Regions from separate parts of the Bradyrhizobium sp. Pa8 genome, predicted to be linked through region 2. Evidence: predicted binding sites of a transcription regulator. Region 2 holds the regulator's gene; the other holds the start of a gene.
The links. The regulator LexA, encoded in region 2, represses DNA repair genes until DNA is damaged. The targets are predictions, from matches to a motif close to TGTTCNNNNTGTGTTCNG.

Region 1: a site for LexA is predicted at 2,600-2,617, ahead of recA (recombinase RecA). Genes of this name have one in related genera too.

Annotation. Positions count from the first base shown of each region.
Region 1 is NZ_CP176767.1:6,267,062-6,274,259, forward strand. It holds gene gcvP (aminomethyl-transferring glycine dehydrogenase) at 1-215, shown strand, start outside; gene ACKWRH_RS29760 (hypothetical protein) at 343-1,338, opposite strand; gene recA (recombinase RecA) at 1,437-2,525, opposite strand; gene ACKWRH_RS29770 (hypothetical protein) at 3,117-3,284, shown strand; gene ACKWRH_RS29775 (hypothetical protein) at 4,386-4,586, shown strand; gene ACKWRH_RS29780 (hypothetical protein) at 5,325-5,501, shown strand; gene ACKWRH_RS29785 (glycosyltransferase family 2 protein) at 6,090-7,103, shown strand.
Region 2 is NZ_CP176767.1:5,214,809-5,222,006, forward strand. It holds gene ACKWRH_RS24200 (S41 family peptidase) at 1-685, opposite strand, end outside; gene ACKWRH_RS24205 (alpha-hydroxy acid oxidase) at 993-2,126, shown strand; gene ACKWRH_RS24210 (HAD family hydrolase) at 2,140-2,766, shown strand; gene ACKWRH_RS24215 (hypothetical protein) at 2,938-3,132, shown strand; gene ACKWRH_RS24220 (molybdopterin molybdotransferase MoeA) at 3,364-4,575, shown strand; gene lexA (transcriptional repressor LexA) at 4,752-5,453, shown strand; gene ACKWRH_RS24230 (hypothetical protein) at 5,661-5,876, shown strand; gene ACKWRH_RS24235 (hypothetical protein) at 6,069-6,503, shown strand; gene ACKWRH_RS24240 (GAF domain-containing protein) at 6,727-7,198, shown strand, end outside.

The DNA of each region.
Region 1 (7,198 bases), 1.1 Mb from region 2:
CTTCGCCGCTGCGAAACGCCCCGCACACCGTGCACGACATCGCGGACGACGATTGGAAGCGCGCCTACACCCGCGCCGAGGGCTGCTTCCCCGCGGGCACATCGCGCACCGACAAATATTGGTGCCCGGTGGGGCGTGTCGACAACGTCTATGGCGACCGCAACCTGGTGTGCTCGTGCCCGCCGGTCAGCGACTACGCGGAGGCGGCGGAGTAAGGGATCGTAGGGTGGGTTAGCTGGCGGCTGCGCAAAGCGCAGTCCGCTGGCGTAACCCACCACTTCGGTCTCCAGGGAAATAGAAGAGGTGGGTTACGCTGACGCTAACCCACCCTACAGTCCCGGCTCAAGGCGCCACCAGCGAACGGCTCTGCGCATCCCACCGCCAGAGCCGTTCGTTGGTGAGAAGCGTGCCACCCCACCAGCGTCTGATCGGGTTATGCCGGCGGAAATCCTCACGGCCTTCCAAAATTGCTTTGCCAAACTCTGTCAGAGACAGCCGACTCCGGCGATAGGCGGCGTTGCGACCTCGCGCATCATGTGGGGCGAGCGTCGCGAGTTTCGGATCGAGACCCGCGAGCGCCGGCATCGGGCCGCATGCAAGCCCTTCGAGCAACGGGCCCAGCTCCCACTGATCGAACACGCGCGTTTCGAGCGGCCCGCCCGGCTGGAACAGCTCCTTGGTACGGTTGTGCCCCCTGGCAATCAGGTCGAGAAGCCGCGCTTCCGTCGCACCCAGTCCGGTTATCGGAGACGGCAGTTCTGCCAGCAATGCTTCCAGGGCCGGCTTCAGGAAAGGCAGCCTGGGCAATTCCCTGCTCAGAAGCCCGAAACAAAGTTCAGGCGTCGGCGCCCGATAGGCTTCCCAAGCCATGTTGGCGATCTCGAAGTCGCAGTCCGCGACCTCCGATTCCCGCACCGTACGATCGCGAAGCTCCGTGCCGTCCGCTCCGCGCAGATCGAAATTGACACGTCGCAATCTGAGACGATCGGTGATCGATGAATGGGACCGCAAATAGTCGAGGATCCAGATCAGTTGCAACTGACTATTAGGCTCAGGGTCGAACCACAGCTCGATGAGATCGACGCCATAGGTCTCGCAAAACCAAATCAGGCCAGTCTCCTTGTGCGCGAGACCGGTCTGAGGCAACCGGCCAACAAGATCGGACCAACGCACCTCCGGATCGCCTCTGACATAGCCTCCCGTCAGGTATTGCTGGAGGTGGTGCGAGGTAGGCAGCGGCCCTGACACGAATCGAAAGATCAGCGGGACGACCATGTCGGCACGATCCGCGTAGGCAAGACCAACGCCGGACGAACTGGTCAGGATCACACGCTTCATTGCCGACGCCCCTCCCCCCAAACGAAACGGGCACTGACGACGTCGGCAACTCAACGTCCTCAGCGCCCGCTCCTCGCGAAAGTTCTTCGCGTTAGGACTTACTCGTCGCCCGGCTCCTCGCCGTCGGCGTCGCGCTCTGGCGTGCCGGCAAGAATCTGCTCGGCGATCAGGCCGGAGTTCTGGCGGATCGAGGTCTCGATCTTGGCGGTGATGTCGGGGTTGGCCTTCAGGAACGCCTTCGAGTTTTCGCGGCCCTGGCCGAGGCGCTGGCTGTCATAGGAGAACCAGGCACCGGACTTTTCGACGATGCCGGCCTTGACGCCGAGATCGAGGATCTCGCCCATCTTGGAGACGCCCTCGCCGTACATGATGTCGAATTCGACCTGCTTGAAGGGCGGGGCCAGCTTGTTCTTCACCACCTTGACGCGCGTGGTGTTGCCGACCACTTCGTCGCGCTCCTTGATCGCGCCGATGCGGCGGATGTCGAGGCGGACGGAGGCATAGAATTTCAGCGCGTTGCCGCCAGTCGTGGTTTCCGGCGAGCCGTACATCACACCGATCTTCATGCGGATCTGGTTGATGAAGATCACCATGGTGTTGGATTTGTTGATGGAGGCCGTCAGCTTGCGCAGCGCCTGACTCATCAGACGGGCCTGGAGACCCGGCAGCGCATCGCCCATCTCGCCCTCGAGCTCGGCCTTCGGCACCAGAGCCGCGACCGAATCGACCACCAGCACGTCCACCGCACCCGAGCGCACCAGCGTGTCGCAGATTTCCAGCGCCTGCTCGCCCGTATCCGGCTGCGAAATCAGGAGTTCGTCGATGTTGACGCCCAGCTTGCGCGCATAGACCGGGTCGAGCGCGTGCTCGGCGTCGATGAAGGCGCAGATTCCGCCCTTCTTCTGCGCTTCCGCCACCGTGTGCAGCGCCAGCGTGGTCTTGCCCGAGGATTCCGGCCCGTAGATTTCCACGACGCGCCCCTTCGGCAGACCGCCGATCCCGAGCGCAATGTCGAGCCCGAGGGAGCCCGAGGACACCGCCTCGACATCCATCGACCGGTCGTTCTTGCCGAGCTTCATCACCGAGCCCTTGCCGAACTGGCGCTCGATCTGGGAGAGCGCGGCGGCCAGAGCTTTACTCTTGTCCATGGAAGATCCTTCGACGATACGCAGGGCAGTGTTGGACATTGGGTCGTGCTCCTTATGGCGAGGATTCGCTAGAGGGACAAACGATTGGCGGGGCAGGCCGGCGATAAAACCAATGTACCCTATTTGTTCTAGGTTCGCAATATGTTCTTTTGCGGGTGTGGGGTACTGTGAAACGATCTCGTCTCCTACCCGTATCTATTGGGCTGGGGGATTTCAGTGCCCAGTTCGACGCAGCGCCGCCAAGCATCCATTTGAGCTTGGTCGCGTTGTGCTGTTGAACCTTCTCGTCATCCATTCGGACTAATCGATATCCGGGATTTTGCTAATCCCTCTCGGGGCTGGAACGCCGCCGCCTGCGCTTCATTTCAAGCGGGCGGCGTTTTCATTTGTGTCCTAATCTGCCAGATCGGGGGTCCTAGTTAGGACAGCACCCGGATTTTTGGCGCTGGCCTGTTTCCGGCCTCGATGGCCTGATTTGAAAAGGACAGCGGCCCGTTTTGTTCTCGGGACTACGATCGGTGTATCCGCGAGCCGAACGTCGCCGTCATAAATCCGCAATCCCTAGCGAATCTTTTGGGGTGTCTGGCCTGTCTGAGGATGGTGCCGCTAGTCGTTGAGGGAGTCTGGGTGATGACGGAAAACACGCAGCAGCAGGCGGACAGGCGCAATCGGCTATTGGAAGCTGCCGCGCAGGAAATGATCAAATTCGAACAGAAGGAAAATGAGTTCCGCAGGCGCGATCGCCAGGAGCGTGCGGCGGAGCTTCGTCTGCCTTTGGATAAGATCAACGTCCACTGAGCGGCGCCGACAGTTTCACACGACTGTCATGGCACGTTCCTAGCATTGTCACGCGACGGGGGTCCGGCGCGCGGCTCTCCGTCCAACCTCGGCCTAGACCACCAGATGGGCGGAGAGCTCGCCGACCTCCTGAACCACCGCGGCACGCCCGGGTTAGCTCGGTATGTATCGCATCTGGTATTTTTTCGCCTTCCTCGTCGTGACCGGGATCGGCTTCGTATTTCTGGTCACGATAACCCGCTTTGTGGGCGGATGAAGCAAGGCCGCCTCAGTTGGCGGCCTGACGGGAACGACTCTCCGACAAAAGCGATTGAGATTCCGGTCTGTGGCGCGACACTCTCGCGCCATCCACCCGGAACGGTCCATCGTACAATGCGCGCGTTGGCGATGGGCCGGGTCTCGTGAGGCCGCCTCGGTTGGCGGCCTCTTTCGTTTCGTGAAGTCTTCCTTCTGCCAGGGAAGCCCCCTTCGTATCGACTGGTTGATCCCGATGGACCATCTTGAAGATGCGGAGCTTAGCAAAGCGCCCCGTTGCGGCGTCGATAAACCCGGCAACATCGGCGGACTTCAAGATCGGCAGACCTTATGAACGTTTGCCGCGATGAACGTTGCCGCGTCCGTTCTCTGGGCTTTGGCGACACGCCCACCCCAACAACATGGCGCTCAATTGCGGGCGGAGGGTGCTGTCCGTATTTGGCCCCCAGTGTCCCAGGTTGAATTCGGCAGTGTCCCGCAACGTGACATAAAGCCTTGGCACAGGTTGTGCAGACTAATCGTTACCGGGGTTTTGCATCGACCTCTCCGGGGCTGGAAAGCCGCCGCCCGCGCTCATTTTAAGCGGGCGGCGTTTTTATTGATGTCCTGATCTGACAGAGCTCGTGTCCTAATTGGGCCGGCACTCGGATTTTGGCGCTGGCCTGTTTCCGAACGCGGTGGCCTGGTTTGATCCTGGGAGCGTCCCAGTTCGAGAAGTTAACATTCGGCAAGGAACCCAAATTCTCGCCGTGCTATTTTCATTCATCACAGAACGGACCGTGGCTTTTATCTGTGATGAGAACGCCATTAGCGCTCCCGCCTTCCTCTCATGGAAAGGAGCGCGCCATGTTCAAACGGCGTCGTTTCAAGCAACAGCTTACGTTTCAGGACCGCCTGTCCGCATGGGCGAAGCAGCTCGAAGAGCGGGCCGCGAAACTTCCGCCGGGTGCAGATCGTGAAGCCCTCGTCAGGAAGGCCCGCCAAGCCGACGTGGCGAACCATCTGGACGAGTGGGCGAAGTCGCCGGGCTTGCAGCCGCCGAAGTAAGGCCCATGATCAAGCAGCCTCACATCAATCCGTATTCAGTTCACGCGCGTATCTGCCTTGGCATCGCGGCCTTCGGCGCCGCACTGTTTGTTGCAGCGCTCTTCATGGGTGTGCGGTAACGCCGCCACTGACTTCAGTCAGGCCACCTGTCCTGATACGCGACACAAAACCTTGGCACAACTTGTGCAACATCATCCTCACCGGAGCTTTGCGCTAAACCCACCGGGGCTGGAAAGCCGCCGCCCGCGCTCATTTTAAGCGGGCGGCGTTTTTGCTTCTGCCACTCATAAATTTCTCAGTGTCCTAATTCGATTTGCCGCGTGTCCTGATTGGGACGGCACCCGGATTTTGGTGCTGTCCTGTTTCCGACCTCAGCGCCCCATTTCGAGATGTGAGTGGCCGGAGTTGTGTACACTTTTGAACAGAACTCGCCGGCTCGAAGTGCGTTAATGGAGCATCACAGACCGGATCGTGGCTTTTATCTGTGATGAGATCGCCCATCACAGCGCTCCCGCCTTCCTCTCATGGAAAGGAGCGCGCCATGTTCAACCGGCGGCGTTTCAAACAGCAGGTCACTCTTCAAGATCGGCTAGCAGCTTGGTCTAAGAAGGTTCAAGAGCAGGCCGGCAAGCTTCCACCGGGTCCGGCACGAGAGGCCCTGATTAGAAAGGCGCGGCAAGCCGACGTTGCGAACCATCTGGACGATTGGGCGCGATCTCCCGGCTTGCAGCCGCCGAAATGAAGGACTTCCAGGCTTCAATCGAAAAGCTCCGGAAGGACGCGGCAGAGGCCGCCCTGATCCGCGACCTTGCGACTGACAAGGTCAAGCGCGAAATGTACGACAGACTGAATCTACATTTTAACAGGCTGGCCGATGAGGTCGAGCAAGCCATAAAGTCCAGCGGAGCAAAGTAAGGCGCCTCAGTTGGCGGCCTCTTTCATTGATGTCGCTTGTTTCCGGCCGCAGTGCCTCAAGTTGAATTTCGAAGTGGCCTGATTTGGTTTCTCTTGGCGCATGGACTGCGCCGTGCAACTCCGTCATTTGGATCAAGTCCAGCGGCACGTCGCCAAAGGCAAGCGGCAGCATCTCGCCGAGCAGAAAGAGCGCATTGCGGACCTTGCTACGTCAGGCCCGACGCCAGCGAAGCACGCAAGCTGCTAGACAACTCCTACGCCTCGCAGGCGCAGCATATCCAACACAGTGACCGCATCCCGAGAGCGTTGGAACAGTAGGACTACAGCCTCATCTATAGATCGGTGAGGCCCGTGGCACACACTGCACACACGGTAAACTTACCACAGTCGGCCGCTTCGAAACGTCGCGGCCTGCGGGAACAAATGTCATGCGAATGGACGATGACCGCGTCCCAATCGTCTCCCTAGCATTTACGCGCCTCGTTCGCTCGATTCGAAAACGTTCAAGCTGCTCTGCGAACAGGCTCAAGCCGAAGAAGGGTCTGCCACTTCCAGCCACGACCGCTTCGATCAACGAGGTACGACTGAATGGATCAATTGTACGCCGAGCGGTTCGATAGCTCCCAGAGTTCGGAACACCGCCCATTCATTTCGGTGGCAATACCCACCTTCCGTCGACCGGAGATGGTGCACCGTGCGATTGAAAGCGTGCTGCAACAGGAGCACGCCGACTGGGAAATGGTGATCAGCGACGATGAAGGTCCAGAGGGCGCGACTTGGAGCATCCTGTCCGAGCACGCGCGGAGCGACCCGCGCATTCGCGTTATCGAGAACCACCGCGGCCGGGGCCAGGTTGAGAATACCAACAACGCGATGCTCGCATGTCGCGGCGACTGGATCAAAGTGTTGCACGACGACGACTGGCTCACGCCAGGATCGCTTGCGACTTTTGCGGAATTGGCGAGGACGTATCCCACCGCTGCGTTCATGACCTCCACATCTCATCTCGTTCAGGACAGCGGCATAAAGTACCGGCGAGGACGCCAAGTTTATCTGTATTCGGGCCAGCAGTGCCTGACGGATCTCTATCTGGCGGGCAAGACCCGATTGCTTGGGATTGTCCCGTCGACCCTGCTGATCAACGGCAAGGTCATCCGCGCCGGTTGCCTGATGCGAAACTACAAGTCGATCAGTTGGGGCGTGGACCAACTGTTCTTTCTCGATCTCGCCCGCCAGGGCGACATGGTGGCGATCGACGACGGTCTTGTGTTCTACGACACGACCAACCACGCGAGCATCACGGCATTGGGATCGTTCCCTCAGATTGACCAAGAGACCATCGAACTCAAGCACCTCGCCTGGAGCCTTCTGGAGGATAAGCGCGGACTTCCCGATCCTGAAACGATGGTGCGTGCATTGCGGGTTGCCCGGCTGCGCACACGGATCCTTCAGCAGCCCCTGAGCGCAACGATCCGCGATGCGCTTCAAATCTTGCGCCCCTCGGTTTTGAAGGCGGCCAACCTGGCGATCCGAGCCTGGGCGCGTGCACCGGGTGCGATTGTAACCTTACCGGGGATCGCTCATTGCACGGATTTCTTGTGAGATCATTCGGCAGTTCCGGTGTCAGACTTGCCACAGCTGCGTTTGGGACACCGAGATAGGTGACCGAAAATCAGTCCCCCCAAAGCCGCTCCCGT
Region 2 (7,198 bases):
CCTCCTTGGAGATCGACGCGATCGCCTTCTTCAGGCCGTCGGTGGTCTGCTCGTTGAACGAGGTGACGCGGATATAGCCGATGTCGCCGTTCTCGACGTGGAAGCGCACCGGACGCACATGGATGATCTCGCGCTTGATCGCGACGTCGAGCGGGGCGTCGGCGCCCTTGCGCACGATGGTGAGCTTGGTCTGGGTATCGACCGGCCCCTTCATCTTGTTGACGGCCTGCTCGAGCGTCATGCCCTGCACGGCATCGCCGTCGATCTTGCTGATGAGGTCGCCGGACATGATCCCGGCCTTGGAAGCCGGCGTGTCGTCGATCGGCGAGACGACCTTGACCAGGCCGTCCTCCATCGTGACCTCGATGCCGAGCCCGCCGAACTCGCCGGAGGTGGTCTCCTGCATCTCGGTCCAGGCCTTGTCGTTCATGTAGCGTGAATGCGGATCGAGCGAGGTCACCATGCCGGTGATCGCGCCTTCGATCAGCTTGGAATTGTCGGGCTTCTCGACATAGCTCGCCTTCACCCGCTCGAACACTTCGCCGAACAGATTGAGCCGGGAATAGGCATCATCCGCGCTCGCTGCCGCCCGTGCCGCCCATACTCCACCGTGCGGGCTGGCGACCAGAAGGGTTAGACACGCTCCCGTGAGTGCGCCCAGGGGGAACAGCAGGTTTTTCCGCATGGATAGGCTGGCCTTCTTGCTTGGAGCTTTGCTTTGGGCTTGGCAGGCGCCATGCAAATGGCGATCCAGCCCGCTGTTCACAATACCATTCTGGTTTCTTCAAGGCCGGGACGCCGCGCCGGCGGGTACATCGTAAAAATCCCTTCGCCCGGGCCTAAACTTTTGGCAACGTTCCGAGACCGTTTCGCGCAAGGCGGGAATCGGCCGGCCGGCCCACGCCTCGCAGCTATGCGATTTTAGGATGGTTTTGGAGGGCCGGACACGATACGCGATGACAATAACGCTTCAAATTCTCGGGAGGACAACAATGAACGACGCGCCCCGCATCCGGCCGGAAAGGAACGTCGAACTCGGCGCCAGCGCCGAGCCATTCCAGAACCTGCACGAATTCATCCGCAAGGCGCGCGCCAACCTCAACCAGAACGCCTGGGACTATATCGTCGGCGCCGCCGAGACCGAGACCACGATGCGCCGCAACCGCATGGCGCTCGATGAGATCGCCTTCCGGCCGCGCGTGCTGCGCGACGTCCGCGAGGTCGACGGCTCGGTCGAACTGTTCGGGCGCAGGATGCGGCTGCCGGTGCTGCTGGCCCCTGTCGGCGCACTGGAGATCTTCGATCCGGATGGCGCGGCGAGCGTCGCCCGCGCCTGCGGCACCTTCGGCGCGGCGCACATGCTGAGCTCGGTGTCCGAGCCCGGCCTGGAGAAGACCGCCGAGGCCGCCCCTGATGCGCTGCGGCTCTATCAACTCTATGTGCGCGGCGACGACGACTTCGTCGCCGATGTCGTCAGCCGGAGCGAGAAGAACGCCTACGCTGCGTTCTGCCTGACCGTTGACACCGCCCATTACAGCCGTCGCGAACGTGACATTGCCAAGCGCTATGTTCGCGAGAGCCGCCTGCGCGCCACCGGCGGCGACTACCAGAAGGGCCTGGAGTGGCGGACCGTGAAGATGATCAAGGACAAGTTCAAGATCCCGCTCATCCTGAAGGGCATCGCCACCGCCGAGGACGCCCAGATCGCGGTAGATCACGGCGTCGAGTGGATCTACGTCTCCAACCATGGCGGCCGCCAGCTCGATCACGGCCGCGGCGCCATGCATGTGCTGCCCGAGATCGTCGAGGCCGTGAAGGGACGCGCCAAGATCATGGTCGACGGCGGCTTCTGCCGCGGCACCGACATCGTCAAGGCGATCGCGGCGGGCGCGGACATGGTCGGCATCGGCCGGCTGCAATGCTGGGCATTGGCGGCGGCCGGCGAAGCCGGCGTGAGGCGAATGCTGGAGCTGCTCGAGGACGAGGTGCTGCGCTGCCTCGGCCTCTTGGGCGCCACCTCGTTCGCCGAGGTCAACAAGTCCTGCCTGCACCAGGCGACCGCAACGAATGCGCCTAGCGTGTTCAGCGCGTTCCCGCTGTTCGACCACGACCCCTATCGATATTGAGTGAAAGGATGCAATGAGCTCGCTCTCTCCCGGCAGCGCGGACGCGCTCCTCTTCGATCTCGGGCGCGTCGTGCTCGACATCGATTTCTCCAAGGCGATCGCCTGCTGGGCGGGACATGCCGGCTGCAAGCCGGAAGCCATCGTCGCGCGCTATGTGCGGGACAGCGAAGCCTACCGGCTGCACGAGGTCGGCAAGATCAGCGACGAGGCCTATTTTGACTCGCTGCGCGTCTCGCTCGGGATCGGCATTTCGGACGCGCAGTTCCTGGAGGGCTGGAACGCGATCTTCGCCGGCGAGATGCCCGACATCGCCGAGCTGCTGCCGCGCGCGGCAAAGCAGATGCCGCTCTACGCCTTCTCCAACACCAACCGGCCGCATGTCGACCACTTCTCGAAGGAATATGCCGGCCTGCTCGGCCATTTCCGCGAGCTGTATCTGTCGTCCAGCATCGGCCTGCGCAAACCGGATGTGGAGGCCTTCGACCATGTCGTGGCCGCGATCGGCGTGCCGGCGAACCGTATCGTGTTCTTCGACGATCTTGCCGAGAACATCGAAGGAGCGCGGTCGCGCGGCCTGACCACGGTCCACGTGACGTCGCCCCGCGACGTCGGGAACGCCCTCAGGGCGCTTGGAATCTGATCTCTGGCCGGCAAACCGACGGCCGACGGGCCGACGAGCCGCGAATGGAACTATTTTGCCCCGGGGGCGAGGAACCAAGTCCCTTTGTGCATTTTTATACAGAGTTCCCGGAACGATTGCTCCTCTCAGGACTCATGAGTCCGTTGGGAATTCTACATCGGATCAATCGTCGTGTTGGGCAAAACCTACCTCACCAAGCAGGCCTCTCTGCTGATGAAATTCGCCAGAACCACCTCGGATTCTGACCTTTCCGCAAAACTGATCAGCAAGGCCGCCGACCTGAAATCCCAGGCGGACCCGCTGCCTGACAAGGATCAAGGCCCCGCAGCGCCGGACGTCAGTCCGTACAAGCAGCCGGGGGGCTGACCGATGCTGGCCGTGGCTCTCGTCTTTCTCGTCCTCGCCATGGCCATCCTCGTACCGGTCTGTCTCGCCTTCTGGATCATGCCGCGGCGGACTTGATGCTCACCCTTCATCGTAGAGCGGATGACGCAGGACAAATCATCCTGCGCGGCCACTGTTTTGCCTCTGCGCCTGCACTCGGCTAGAACTCTCGCCGCCGATTTGCCCGAACGGGCCCAGCAGGAGTTTTCACCCGTGGCCCTGATGCCGGTATCCGATGCGCTCGCCGCGGTGCTGGCGGGCGCAGAGCCGCTGCCTGAAGAGATGATCGCGCTCGACGCAGCCTTCCACCGCGTGCTGGCGCGCGATGTCGCGGCGCGGCGCACGCAGCCGCCGCAGGCGATGTCGGCAATGGACGGCTATGCGGTGCGCGCGGTCGATGCGGCGAAGATCGACTCCCAGCTCACCCTGATCGGCGAGGTCGCGGCGGGCCGCCCGTTTGCGGGATCGGTCGGCGCCGGCGAGGCCGTGCGTATCTTCACCGGCGGTGTCGTTCCCGATGGCGCTGATTCGGTCGTGATCCAGGAGGATACGGTCGCGGACGGCAAGTGCATCACCATCAAGGAAGCCGCCGTAACGGGGCGGCACATCCGCCCCGCCGGCGTCGACTTCTCGGAAGGCGACGTGCTGCTGTGCAAGGGAGCCCGGCTCACCGAGCGCGACCTCGCGCTCGCCGCCGGCATGAATTACCCGCAACTGCCTGTCCGACGACGCCCGAAGGTCGCGATTCTCGCGACCGGCGACGAGTTGGTGATGCCGGGCACCACGCCCGGTCCCGGCCAGATCGTTTATTCGAACGGCTACGCCCTGCACGCGCTCGCCCGCAGCGAGGGCGCCGATACCATCGACCTCGGCGTTGCCGCCGACACGCTGGAGGCCACCACGGCCGGCATCGGCCGCGCGCGGGAGAGCGGCGCGGACATCCTGATCACGACCGGCGGCGCGTCGGTCGGGGACCACGATCTGGTCCAACAGGCGCTGAGGGACGAAGGTATCTCGATGGCGTTCTGGAAGATCGCGATGCGGCCGGGCAAGCCGATGATGAACGGGCGGCTCGGCGCGATGCGCGTGATCGGCCTGCCCGGCAATCCCGTGTCATCCTATGTTTGCGGCTTCCTGTTCATGGTGCCGTTGATTCGCGCGCTTTCGGGCCGTTCGATGATTCATCACCGCCGCGAACGCGCAGTGCTCGGCCGCGATGTCGGCGCCAACGACCAGCGCGAGGATTATCTGCGCGCACGCCTCGAGCTGCGCGACGACGGCACGCTCCTCGCCCTTCCGGTCAATCACCAGGATTCCTCGCTTCTTGCGAATCTCGCTGCGGCACAGGCACTTCTCGTGCGCGCGCCATTCGCGCCGAAGGCCGAAGCCGGCACGCCTTGCGAGGTCTTGCGGCTGCCCGTCTGATCGCTTCGTTCGCGTGCGTTCCGCGAACTTTGTCGCGTTCACGGTAAATTAAGCAGTTGCGGAACATGTATCGAACATATAGTGTCCGTTCATGATTTGTTTCGAGCATGTAGCGGCTTACTGCTGAATTCAGCGTCTCGGAATCGAACGACATCAACCGGGGGATTTTGGTCGAGATGTTAACGCGCAAACAATACGAGCTCCTGCGGTTCATCAGCGAACGGCTGAAGGAAAGCGGCGTGCCGCCCTCCTTCGACGAGATGAAGGACGCGCTCGACCTGCGCTCGAAATCGGGCATCCATCGCCTGATCACCGCGCTTGAGGAGCGTGGCTTCATCCGGCGCCTGCCCAACCGCGCCCGCGCCATCGAGGTGATCAAGCTGCCCGAGCTTCAGGCCGCCGCCGGTAGCCGCCGCGGCTTCACGCCGAGCGTCATCGAAGGCAATCTCGGCAAGGTCCGCACGACCTCCAGCCCGTCCGCGGACGAGGGCGAGCGCCCCGTCGCGGTGCCCGTGATGGGTCGTATCGCGGCCGGTACGCCGATCGAGGCCTTGCAGACCCGCAGCCACACCATCAGCGTACCGCCTGACATGCTCGGCTCGGGCGAACATTACGCGCTCGAAGTGCGCGGCGATTCCATGGTCGAGGCCGGCATTCTCGACGGCGACATGGCGCTGATCCAGCGCAACGAGAGCGCCGACACCGGCGATATCGTGGTGGCGCTGATCGACGACGAGGAAGCAACCCTGAAGCGCTTCCGCCGCCGCGGCGCCTCGATCGCGCTCGAGCCCGCCAATGCAGCCTATGAGGTCCGCATCCTCCCGCCCAACCGGGTGAAGATCCAGGGCAAGCTGATCGGGCTGTACCGGAAGTACTGATACCGGACGCGCCGGTACCGGTTACTTGGCGCCCCGCGCGCTTTCGATCGGCATCGCCGATCCGAGATTGGAGCGGACGATTGTCCGCTTCCGCTGGATAGTCTTTCTGGTTTCGCGCAGATTATCCGGCCCCTCCTCCAGCGGTACATCCTCGGCACGCCGCACGAAGCAGCCCTGCTTCGCGGCCTTCAGGTTCGAGGGGCAGTCATGCGCCGGATCGTTCAGATCACAGTTGCCGTGGCGCTGATCGCAGCATCAGCGTCGCAAGCCTTGGCCGCACAAGCCCTGGCCGCGCAATCGCGACCCCATGTCCGCAAGGATACCGCCGTGAGCGAGGAAGCCCGCAAGGCCCGCGACGCCGTCGACAAACCGTCGCGGCCGGGCTGGCAATATTCCGGCTGGTCGGCGCCTGCGGGGCGCTGACACGCGCCTCCGGAATGCACAGGGGCGGGCTTTGTTCCTGGTGGATTCGGGAAAGATAATGTGATTGCGGTCTGCGGCGGCGAGCCGTAGATTTGCCTACAACCGGGCAGAACCTTTCACATTTCCACTCTGATAGAGGCCTGCGCCTCGATTGAGAGACGTGGGTCGCTATCCCTGCATGAGGAGCACCCGATGTGTGACTACAGCCTGCATGCCGTCGCGTCGCGCCCCGCCGAAGTCGGCGAGACGATCGTCACGACAACCTTCCGCGGCACCTCGACGCGCGGCTTTGCCTCCGCAGCCGATCCGACCGTCGCGGTCTGCCTGCTCCCGGGAACGGAGCTCGCCTTCGCCGACAACGTCCGCTACGACAATCGCTGGATCTGGACGCGCACCGTCAATTCGCGCGTCGGCAAGTTCGGCAAGATCGATCCGCACATTCCCGATCGCCATCATGATGCGATCGAATTCCCCGACGGCAAATCCGTGCTGGTGACGCAGCTGGTCGAAGGCCAGCGCGCGACCGTGCTGCAACTACCGGTGACCCAGCCGGTCGGCGAGCGCGAGCACAAGCCGCAGATCATCACCGACAGCCGGCCGACCATCACCCGCCTGCCGATCGGCTGACATAGCCATTCCCCGCCGGCAGGTCGGGCCGGGATTGAAAATCGCCATCGCCGGCCGAGGCCGGCGAGATGTTGTCGTTCGTGTCCCGCGAAACTCCATCGGGCGGACCGAGCCGTTGCGCCTCCCACCGCACGAAGTTTGCGCTGTCCTGCCTGAATTTTGAACGTCCGTTCCGCAGCCAAATGGCCGATGCTTGGTGCGGCTGAGACGGCGGACACGTTCGATGAAGACCTTCATTCGCGTCGTTGAACTCTGGGTGCCTGACCGCACGCGCATGCGGCTTGAATTCGGCGGCGGCCTCTACGGCGAAGGGTTGTCCGCGTTTAGGGACGTGAGCGAGGATCTGCAGTTCGGATATGACGAGGGGCTTCCCGGCAAGGCCTGGGCCAGCGGCCACCCCGTGATCCTCACCAGATTCACCGATTCCTATTTCAAGCGGACCGATCAGGCCATCGCCGCCGGGCTGACCTGCGGCGTGGCGGTGCCGGTGTTTTCAGGCGAATTCCTGCAAGCCGTCATGGTGCTGTTCTGCGGCGACGACGAGGCCCATGTCGGCGCGATCGAGCTCTGGCACAACGATGCCGAAACCTCCCACGAGATGGCGCTCGTCGACGGCTATTACGGCACCGCCGACATGTTCGAATTCAACTCCCGCCACACCAGATTTCCGCGTGGCTTCGGCCTGCCCGGTCGCA